Regions from separate parts of the Brucella sp. LJL56 genome, predicted to be linked through region 1. Evidence: predicted binding sites of a transcription regulator. Region 1 holds the regulator's gene; the other holds the start of a gene.

Region 1 (5,072 bases):
CAAGCCACAGCCGAAGGATCGGTCAGAATGAAGCCGGAAACGCTGGCGATCATTCTGGAAGGCAATGCCGCGAAGGGTGACGTCATTGGCGCTGCGCGTCTAGCAGGCATCATGGCGGCAAAAAAGACCGCCGACCTGATTCCCCTCTGCCATCCGCTTATGCTGACCAAAGTCGCTGTCGAAATCGAACCGGATCAGGCACTACCCGGTTTGCGCGTTCGCGCACTCGCCAAGCTCAAAGGACGCACTGGCGTGGAAATGGAAGCCCTCGCTGCCGTTTCCGTAACGTGTCTTACCATCTATGACATGGCCAAAGCCGTCGACAAACATATGGAGATCGGCGGCATCCGCGTTACCGAAAAAAGCGGCGGCAAATCAGGTGACTGGACGGCATAATCGCTGAACCTTGTTCTGGATCAATTCTTCCAGACAGGCTTTATGCTCTAAACGGGTCCACAATTCAGTTCGAGAGGAAACACCATGTCCCTTCTCCCGGTCGATGAAGCACTGGCCCGCATCCTGAAATCTGCGGAACCGCACGGCAAAGAGCAAGTCACCTTGTCCGATGCGGGCGGGCGCGTGGTTGCAACACCTGTGCTGGCGCATTTTCTCCAGCCGCCTTTCGACGGGTCGGCAATGGATGGTTACGCCCTGATCGCACCGGACAACATCTCTTATCCAGTCGTTTTCGACATCATCGGTGAATCGGCGGCGGGCAATCGCTTCGAGGGCAAATTGGGGATCGGACAGGCGGTTCGCATTTTCACCGGCGCGCCATTGCCCAAAGGCACAGACACAATTGTCATTCAGGAACATACCGAGCGTTCGGGTAACCGGCTCACTGTTCACGAAGGAATAGAGCCGGGACGGCATATACGCCGCGCGGGGCTCGACTTTTCGCCTGGTAATATCGTCATTTCGAGCGGACGTGAGCTGGATGCCGCTGCCCTGTCGCTCGCCGCTGCAAGCGGACACGCGAAAATCGACGTATTCCAAAAACCCAAGGTGGCAATCGTCGCGACCGGTGATGAGCTTGTCGCGCCGGGTGAAACACCCGGAAAAGACCAGATTGTTGCGTCAAACAGCGTCGGAATCGCTGAAATCATAAGGCGAGCGGGCGGCAGCCCTGAAGATAAGGGGATTATTCCGGACGATCCTGCCAAGATCGAACAGGCTATAGCAGACAGCCTGCAAAGTGGCATCGACATTCTGGTGACGATTGGCGGCGCGTCCGTCGGTGATCGGGATTTTGTGCATGGCGCGCTTCAGAAATTGGGCGTCAATCTCGATTTTTGGAAGATAGCCATGAGGCCGGGCAAACCCCTGATGTACGGACGCATCAGTGTGAACAGCAAAATTGTGCATGTTATAGGCTTGCCAGGCAATCCCGTTTCGAGCCTCGTCTGTAGCCTTGTCTTTCTCCGTCCGCTTGTCGCCAAGCTTGCCGGAACCAGCCTCGATGCCGATATCCGGCCCGCAAAGCTGGACGCGACCCTACCTGCGAATGACCACCGCCGCGATTATATCCGAGCTACAATCGAATCAACCCCGGATGGAACTCTGATAGCAAAGCCATTTCCAATCCAGGATTCGTCTATGCTTTCGGCTCTCGTCGGCTCGAAAGCACTTCTCATCAGGGATGAGAACGCCCCAGAGGCTGCGGTCGGCGACGATTGCCGTGTCCTCATGCTATAGATTTGACACAACTTTCGACCTCGATAATGCATGAAGAACAACATATAATCTATTGTAAATTATATATTATTTAAACTTCACATTGCCCTGACTTGCAAATAAAGCTCTGCAAGCATGGCATTCCGTTCGCTCTCGGCTCAAGCGTTAATGATTTTAAAACCATTGCAGAACAAGACTGGAACATATAGTGTTCGTTCTGGTTTTGTTTTTCTCGATTCTTGGCCGGGAGGGTGTCGCGCATGTTAACCCGTAAACAGCACGAGCTTCTGCTGTTCATTCATGAACGTCTAAAAGAAACGGGCATTCCCCCGTCTTTCGATGAAATGAAGGAAGCGCTCGATCTGGCTTCAAAATCGGGTATCCATCGTCTGATCACCGCTCTGGAGGAACGTGGCTTCATTCGTCGTTTGCCGAACCGAGCACGTGCGCTTGAGGTCCTGCGCCTGCCGGATTCTATTGCTCCAGGGCTCAATGCACAAAAGAAGTTCGCTCCTAGCGTTATCGAAGGTAGCCTTGGCAAAGCGCCGCCGCCTCCACCGTTGCGCCCTGCCCCTGTGGCCACGAATGACGACACGTCTGCAACTGTTTCCGTGCCGGTCATGGGGCGAATTGCTGCTGGTGTGCCGATTTCAGCCATCCAGAATCAGACCCATTCCCTCAACCTTCCGCCAGAAATGATTGGTGCGGGTGAGCATTACGCTCTCGAGGTCAGAGGCGATTCAATGATCGATGCCGGAATTTTCGATGGAGACACAGTCATCATCAAGCGTGGCGAATCCGCAAATCCTGGTGAAATCGTCGTCGCTCTCGTCGATGACGAAGAAGCCACATTGAAGCGCTTTCGTCGTAAGGGTGCATCCATCGCGCTCGAAGCAGCCAACCCTGCCTATGAGACACGAATCTTCGGCCCTGACCGAGTACGGGTTCAAGGTAAGCTTGTTGGCCTGATCCGCCGCTATTAAGATGTTTCCGGCAAAAAGAGAAACGGCTTTGCGCTGGAAAATGCGTAAAGCAAAGAGATAGAGCGTATCCAAAGTTCCCTTTTAGCCGGGAGCCTTCCAGGATTATTCGCAGCGATTTGCATCATCATTGGCGTCTGATGAACAGCTCGCTGCATTTTGGGCAGAGCGGGATTTTGGTTTGTACTCGCGTTCCGCTAAACCGCGTGCCGGACGTGAATGGATGCGATGCAAATGCCAGGGACGGCTCGGTGTATCGACAGCAAATGTTATCCGGCTGTCCTGTTGCAGCTCAGATGTTGGCGATGCCGCCTCAGCTTTCGTTGTTTTGGGTGAAATTAAGGATAAGGCCTGAGGAGTTCGGTTTTGTTCTGCTGCTTTTCCGAGTCTTATCTCCACAGATCCCTTTAGCGCCAGATCGCGTTTACTGATGCTCAGAGTTGTTGAGCGCCCGCACGAAGATTCCTTGCCAGGAACAGCGAGAATGACCACATCGCCAATGTTGCAGGCGATCTCTTGCATCGCGATATCTGCTGTGTAGGCCAGTGTGTGGCCATCGCGCAAGTTGATCGTGCACAATCCATCTTCACATTCGAACCCATCCGAATCCGTTCGTTTTCTGTTTTTGCCCGATGGCGGTGCAATGAATTCTTCGACCAGATATGCTGTTTTCCAATTATCGACTGTAAATTGCGACGGACGGCTCCGATTGACTGCAAATCTCCCATCAGCCAGTCGGACTCCAACCAGTTTGGCATCTTCTGATACCACGATGTCGGGAAAAGGTTCCCTGACGAAAGCAGCGAACCCAAGAACGATGAAGGGCAGCGCCAACACCTTCAGTCTAGTCGACAAAACAACAGCCAGAACAAGCGCAATGGTCCAGAAAACGAGAGTGAGTGCAGGCATGGCGCCGGGATTGCCATCGGGGGACCACGCCGCAACAAAAGAGGCAATGTGTCTGACAGCGAAGATACCCCAGCCCACGATCTGCAAAGGCACCCAGTCCAGTTGCAATGGCATCAACACAAGGCCGAAGACAGCAAACGGCATTACGAGAAGAGCTATTACGGGCTCAGCGAGGACATTTCCTACCAAACCGAACGGCGCTGTGTTGTTGAAATGATAAGCTGCAAAAATCCCGCTCGCCAGTCCGGCAATGAGCGAGGTACCAGCCGCAGCCGTGATAGGCTTCAGGACTTTTCCAGCGAAACCATAGGTGGTCTTCCCACGCTTTCCCGCTCCAACCTGCCCGATCACGTTGCGCTGGCTCCACCAGGCAAAACCTGCAATCAACGCGGCCGTAGCCGAAAAAGACATTTGAAAACTCGGCCCCAATATTTCATGCGGCGAGATTGCAATCATAGCTATGGCCGCAATCGCCAGATTACGCATACTGATCGCAGCACGGTCCACCAGCAATGCACCAAGCATAACCGCGATCATTACATAGCTTCGTTGTGCGGCCACATCCGCACCCGACATCGCAAGATAGAAAGTACAGCTTAGCAGGGAGAGAAATGCCGCATACTTCTTCACGGGATGCCGCACGCTAAAGGCCGGAAAAAGAGCGAAAAGAGAGCGCAACGTCAGCATGACGACTCCGGCTGCAAGCGCCATATGCAAGCCGGAGATCGACAGAATATGCGCAAGCCCCGCTTTGCGCAGATCTTCATTCGTCTGCTCACTAATCCCGGCCCGCGTGCCTGCTACGAGTGCCGAGGCGACACTGCCATCCTCCCCACCTATCACTTCCTCGATTCGTTCAGACACCCGAACACGCAACATGGCAATCCACTGGGAAATTTCCGCAGTCAGTTCATCTGGCGGAGAAACCGTCGCCACTTTGGGTGTTCCGAGAAAGAAACCATTGGCGCCAATCCCATTGAAATAAGCGTGAAACGAGAAATCATAGTTGCCGGGGCGAACCGGGCCTGAAGGGGTTCGCAATCGGACAAAACCCGTCAGTCCGCCGCCGATCACCGTCGATGCAGGAATGTCCCTTGCATTGACGCGGATGCGCTTGGGCGGAAAACGGAGTTTGGGGCGTTCGGTCTGGAGCACATCAAGCGTTATCCGCCAGCTTTCGTTATCCTGATACTCCAGCGCAATAACCCGTCCCGTCACACGTGTCGCTACATCGGAGCCCAGCATCGGCGTTGCACGACGCTCCGTCTCCCATTTGCCGACCACAAGACCGGCTATCAAAGCGATGGCCAACGTTGTGCCTTGCGTAGCGACATGGTGCCTTCGCGTTGCAATTCGCAAACCGACGGCGATCGCAAGCATGGATAGAAGTGGTGTCCACGCAGGTTCGAATGAGAGCGTAAAATAGATGATTGCGCCAACACCGGCGAAAACTGGCAATAAGAGAAAAAATACGCCTCGCCCGGCTTCAGTTTCAATTGCTGCCCTGAC
Region 2 (5,072 bases), on a different contig from region 1:
AATGCAGCGCAAGGAACATTTGGCTCTGAATTCAGTTGACTCTTTTATCAGCCCAACTGTCGGAGTAGGGAAATGAAACGAGCAGCAATTGTGATGACGCTACTATTGTTCTCCTCGAGCATGACTTTCGCACAGGAATCGGGGATGCCAACGCAATCAGGCACACAAGAACCCGAAGCGCCTGGCAATCCGCCACCTGCACCCGCGCAGCCGCCTTCCGACCCAGATAGTGTTTACGTTCCTCAAAAGTCTGGGGCACAGAAACAGGACCGGCTTCCAAGGCCTGAACGGGATAAATGTGCGCCGGGACAGGATGCAAAAAAGTGCGTTGAACAGCAACGCGGTCGCAAATAACGCTTTCTTTTTCGAAGTTCAGCCCTACTGAAATTCGGTATGCGTGTTGTATTGCGGGCGGCATCTGTGCCGTAGCGTCGGCAGATGTTGGTTCCCGCACCAAAGTGGTGAAATCCGATAAAATGACCGCTACGATGGTAGTCAGTTGCTCATCCAGGATACTCTTCTCTTGGGTCGCGGCCCTATATGCTCTAGCGGACTGACCATGTTAGAAGGTTGAGTTGGATTGCCAGGTTCACGCGAGGTGATCTTTCTGGCGTTTCAACCGCATCCAGGCGAACAAGTCTTCGCCTTGTTGTTTGCGCTTGTGACAAAAGCCGAATTGTTTTCGGCCAGTTTGGTAACTCTAAGTGCCCCATTGTGTGCATTTCGAAGCACTTTGCAATTAGAGTTTCGGCGCGATTTTCATCATCGCAGCAGATAAAATATTGTTCTTATTTGGGAAATTTGGAGGCCTCGCCCGGAATCGAACCGGGGTGCAAGGATTTGCAGTCCTCTGCGTAACCACTCCGCCACGAGGCCATCCGTAAAGCCGCTACCAAATCAGTTGGCAGTGCCTTGGTCCGTTCCAATATTGATACAGACTGGTCTCGTCAAGCTGTTAGAGGCAAATGTCGAAATTTTCTACAGAGGTTTATGTGCCCCCGGAAAACTCAAGGCTGTTCGTCTCGGTCAGGCGGCATTTGCGGACGCGCAAGATTACCCTTGGAAAAAGTATAGCCTGTTTCGACGACACTTGACCCAAATTTGTTTCGCAACCGGTCAACAGCGTTTTCGGCGACGGCGCGTTTGGTGGCCTGGGTGTCAACAAGGTCAGGTGGGTCGGCCCGATCACTTGAAGAAATCTCGCTAACCCCAATTCCAAGCAACCGAAATCGAGTCCCGTCTAGTTCCTTTTCAAGAAGCTGTAATCCGTGGCGGAAGATCCTGTCGGCTAGCTGGGTCGGGTCGGCAAGCTGACGATTGCGCGTGCGCGATTTGAAATCTTGCGTTTTCAGCTTCAGGACGACGATGCGACCGGCGATTTCTCCTGCTTTCAGCCGCCGCGAGACCTTTTCGGCGAGCGCGCGAAGAACCGGAATGAGGTCGCAGGCCTCTGACAGGTCGTTGTTGAAGGTCGTCTCGGCTGAAACGCTTTTCATGTCATGGTCCGGCTCAACTTTGCGGCTATCCTGGCCTCGGGACAAACGATAAAGACGCTGTCCCATCGCGCCATAGGCCTTCATGAGCGACCCTTCCTGCATTGTCTGTAGCTGGCCAATAGACCGAATTCCGTCGCTTTCCAACTTGGCTGCAAAGGCCTTGCCGACACCCCAGATTGTGCTGACAGATCGGTCCCGCAGAAATGTCAGTGCTTCCACCTCGCCGATGACAGAGAACCCCCGCGGTTTTTCGATGTCGGACGCAACTTTGGCTAAAAACTTACAGTAAGATAGCCCAATCGAAGCGGAAATGCCGATTTCATCCTCTACTCGTTTGGCAAAGCGGGCGAGAACAATAGCAGGTGGCGCCTTATGCAGGCGCTCTGTACCACTCAGGTCCAGAAAAGCTTCATCAATGGACAGAGGCTCCACGAGCGGTGTCAGGTCACGCATCATCTGTCGGATTTCGCGACCGACGCGGACATATTTTTCCATGTTCGGCTTGACGACGACTGCGTCAGGACACGCTTCCAGCGCCTTGAACATAGGCATTGCTGATCGTACGCCGTGAATGCGAGCAAGATAGCAGGCGGTCGACACAACACCGCGCTTCCCGCCGCCAATGATGAGCGGTTTGTCTCGCAGTTCAGGATTGTCCCGTTTTTCAACCGAGGCGTAAAATGCGTCGCAATCAATATGTGCCAAGGTGAGCTTATAAAGCTCTTTATGGCGTAGAAGGCGGGGACTGCCACATGCATGGCATCGCCTGATCGCGTCCGATTTCTGCGGCGAAAGACAATCGCGGCATACACCTTTTTCCGGATTGTTGGGGGCAGTGGTGTCAGCCATGAGGACGAGCCGTCTGATGAACATAAAAGGAACATCCTTTTATAGCATCGAAAGGCCGGAACGCCACCGGGATATATGATGCTGGCTGGTCTTACACTTGACATTGCCGGGAATATCACCAAGTTTAGCGCCATGAACAACCGTTTTGCATCCATACTTCATCGGGTTTATCCGATCACGGGATAGCTACCCTCGAGTTCTGCCTAGCGCAGGGGAACTCCGGGGGACGGTACGCCGCCTGTTCGACAGCGGATTTCAAATAAGCGCTTTCACCAAAATCAATCTGAACAGCTTCGTGCCGAAAGACAGCACGGAGATTTATTACCTTTCAACAGCAGTGAGCACTCGCCATGAGCGGAAAGAATCGCAAGAAGCCCAATATCGTCGTCAGCGAAATCGACTATGAACGCCTGATGGGGTTGGCCACCAATGTTTCCGAACGTCTCGAGGAGATTGCCGAGGAACTGATGGTCGAACTCGATCGTGCGAAAGTGGTGCCCGCGAAGCGTTTGCCGCAGAACGTGATTCACATGGGCTCTACCGTGGAGTTTCGTTCCAATGATGGACAAGAACGCCGGGTGACGCTGGTTTATCCAGGCGAGGCGGATATCGCACAAAGCAAGATTTCGATTCTCACGCCTATCGGAACTGCGTTGATCGGCCTTGCTCCTGGCCAGTCAATTTCCTGGACTGCACGCGATGGCAAGCAGCATGAGCTGAACGTGTTGTCGGTTTCAGATGAAGCTGAGGCCGCTACGGCAAATCCTGCCGCTGAATAGTCAATAAAAAGCCCGGCAAGCCGGGCTTTTCAATATATCGATTGGGACATTGAGCTAAAGGTGCTGGTTTACTCCTCCAGGCAGGTACGTCAGAGCTTTTTCGATTGTTCCCGGATCACGACCTGCGTCTTCGCAGTAGCGAATCAATGTCGGCTCATGCGCGAGAAAAAACTGTAATACACCGGCAAGAAAGCCGGGCTCTAGCGCTGCTTGTCGAATCGACGTGGCCTCTATGCCTGTCAGTGCGAGAAAGCGAGGCAGCAGGTCCTTATCCTGCGCCAGCCACCCCAACGCCTCAATAGCGATTGCTTCGGCATCCGCTTGGCCCATCGGCTCTTTCATGTGGTTTCTCCGCTTTTCCCATGGTTTCGCCGAATGTGTACCGGTCGACTTGTCGAGGAACAATGGAATTATTTGCCTTTCATCAATGAAATGAGGTTAAACTATTCGCAGTCTAAAAAGTGGGGACATTCTGGCAGATAAGAAAATCGAGCAAATGCCGGGTTGCTACAGGGAATAAGACCAAGGAACTTTCGATGCCGAAAAGCGTAATGATCGTCGAAGACAACGAGCTGAATATGAAGTTGTTTCGCGATCTTATCGAAGCCAGCGGATATGAGACCATCAGGACGAGAAACGGGCTTGAGGCGCTTGATCTTGCACGTGAACATCGACCTGACCTGATTCTTATGGACATACAGCTACCCGAAGTGTCGGGGCTGGAAGTTACCAAATGGCTGAAGGACGACGACGAATTACGACATATTCCGGTTATTGCCGTAACGGCGTTTGCAATGAAGGGCGACGAGGAACGCATTCGGCAGGGAGGCTGTGAAGCCTATATATCCAAGCCGATATCGGTTCCACGCTTCATAGAAACAATTAAATCCTATCTGGGCGACGCTTAGCGGAAAATAGGGCGAGGGGCATCATGACTGCACGAATTCTCGTCGTTGACGATGTGGATTCCAATGTAAAGCTCCTCGAGGCACGGCTGCTATCTGAATATTATGAAGTTGTTACGGCTTATAATGGACCCGAGGCCATAGAAATTTGCCTGGGCGGGCAGATTGATGTCGTGCTCCTTGACATATTGATGCCGGATATGGACGGTTTTGAAGTGTGCCGTCGTCTAAAGGATGATCCGCGCACATCCAATATTCCGGTTGTGATGGTCACTTCGCTCGATGGTTCCGAAGACAAGATTCGTGGTCTCGAAGCCGGCGCCGATGACTTTCTGTCCAAGCCTGTCAGTGATCTTCAACTTATGTCGCGTGTGAAGAGCCTGGCACGGCTGAAACTGGTTTCTGACGAGCTGTTCCAACGGACCGGTACAATTGCCGATGCCGAGGTGGAAACGCTGCTGGCAAGCAAGATGGGCGGTAATTATGCCGATGAGGACGAGGTCGCGCGTATTCTCATCGTTGATGAGGATGAACTGGCTGCTGCACGTCTAAGGCTCATTCTTGGTGAGAACTACCGTGTTGATGTGGCCAGCGATGCCAACACGGCATTGATCCGGGCGATAGATACCGATTACGATAGCATCGTCGTTTCGGCCAACTTCACTTACTACGATCCGCTTCGTCTTTGTTCGCAGCTACGAACCATAGAACGCACCAGACTGGTGCCGATCATTCTCGTCGTTCGAGAAGATGAAGGAGCGCTCGTGGTGCGTGCGCTGGAACTTGGCGTGAACGACTATCTGATGCGCCCGCTTGAGAAGCTGGAACTCTTCGCTCGTCTGCGGACCCAGATCAAGCGGAAGTGCTACAATGATCTTTTGCGGCAGAGCCTCAATCGCACAATCACCATGGCGGTGACGGATAGTCTTACAGGGCTGCACAACCGCCGTTATCTTGATACGCACATGCCTGTCCTGCTGACACGCGCCATTGGGCGTGAGCGTCCATTGTCAGTCATTATGCTCGACTTCGATCACTTCAAA

The links. Region 1 encodes LexA, which represses DNA repair genes until DNA is damaged. Its sites were predicted from a motif close to TGTTCNNNNTGTGTTCNG; they were not measured.
Positions count from the first base shown of each region.
Region 2: a site for LexA is predicted at 2,362-2,379, ahead of ACYSN1_RS09915 (DNA polymerase IV). Genes of this name have one in related genera too.

Region 1 covers NZ_JBTXLQ010000001.1:95,835-100,906, reverse strand. Annotated here, with positions in the region: gene moaC (cyclic pyranopterin monophosphate synthase MoaC) at 1-396, shown strand, start outside; gene ACYSN1_RS00535 (molybdopterin molybdotransferase MoeA) at 481-1,695, shown strand; gene lexA (transcriptional repressor LexA) at 1,935-2,657, shown strand; gene ACYSN1_RS00525 (ComEC/Rec2 family competence protein) at 2,760-5,072, opposite strand, start outside.
Region 2 covers NZ_JBTXLQ010000002.1:277,393-282,464, reverse strand. Annotated here, with positions in the region: tRNA gene ACYSN1_RS09920 (tRNA-Cys) at 803-876, opposite strand; gene ACYSN1_RS09915 (DNA polymerase IV) at 1,008-2,345, opposite strand; gene rnk (nucleoside diphosphate kinase regulator) at 2,696-3,124, shown strand; gene ACYSN1_RS09905 (DUF3572 domain-containing protein) at 3,179-3,466, opposite strand; gene ACYSN1_RS09900 (response regulator) at 3,661-4,032, shown strand; gene ACYSN1_RS09895 (PleD family two-component system response regulator) at 4,056-5,072, shown strand, end outside.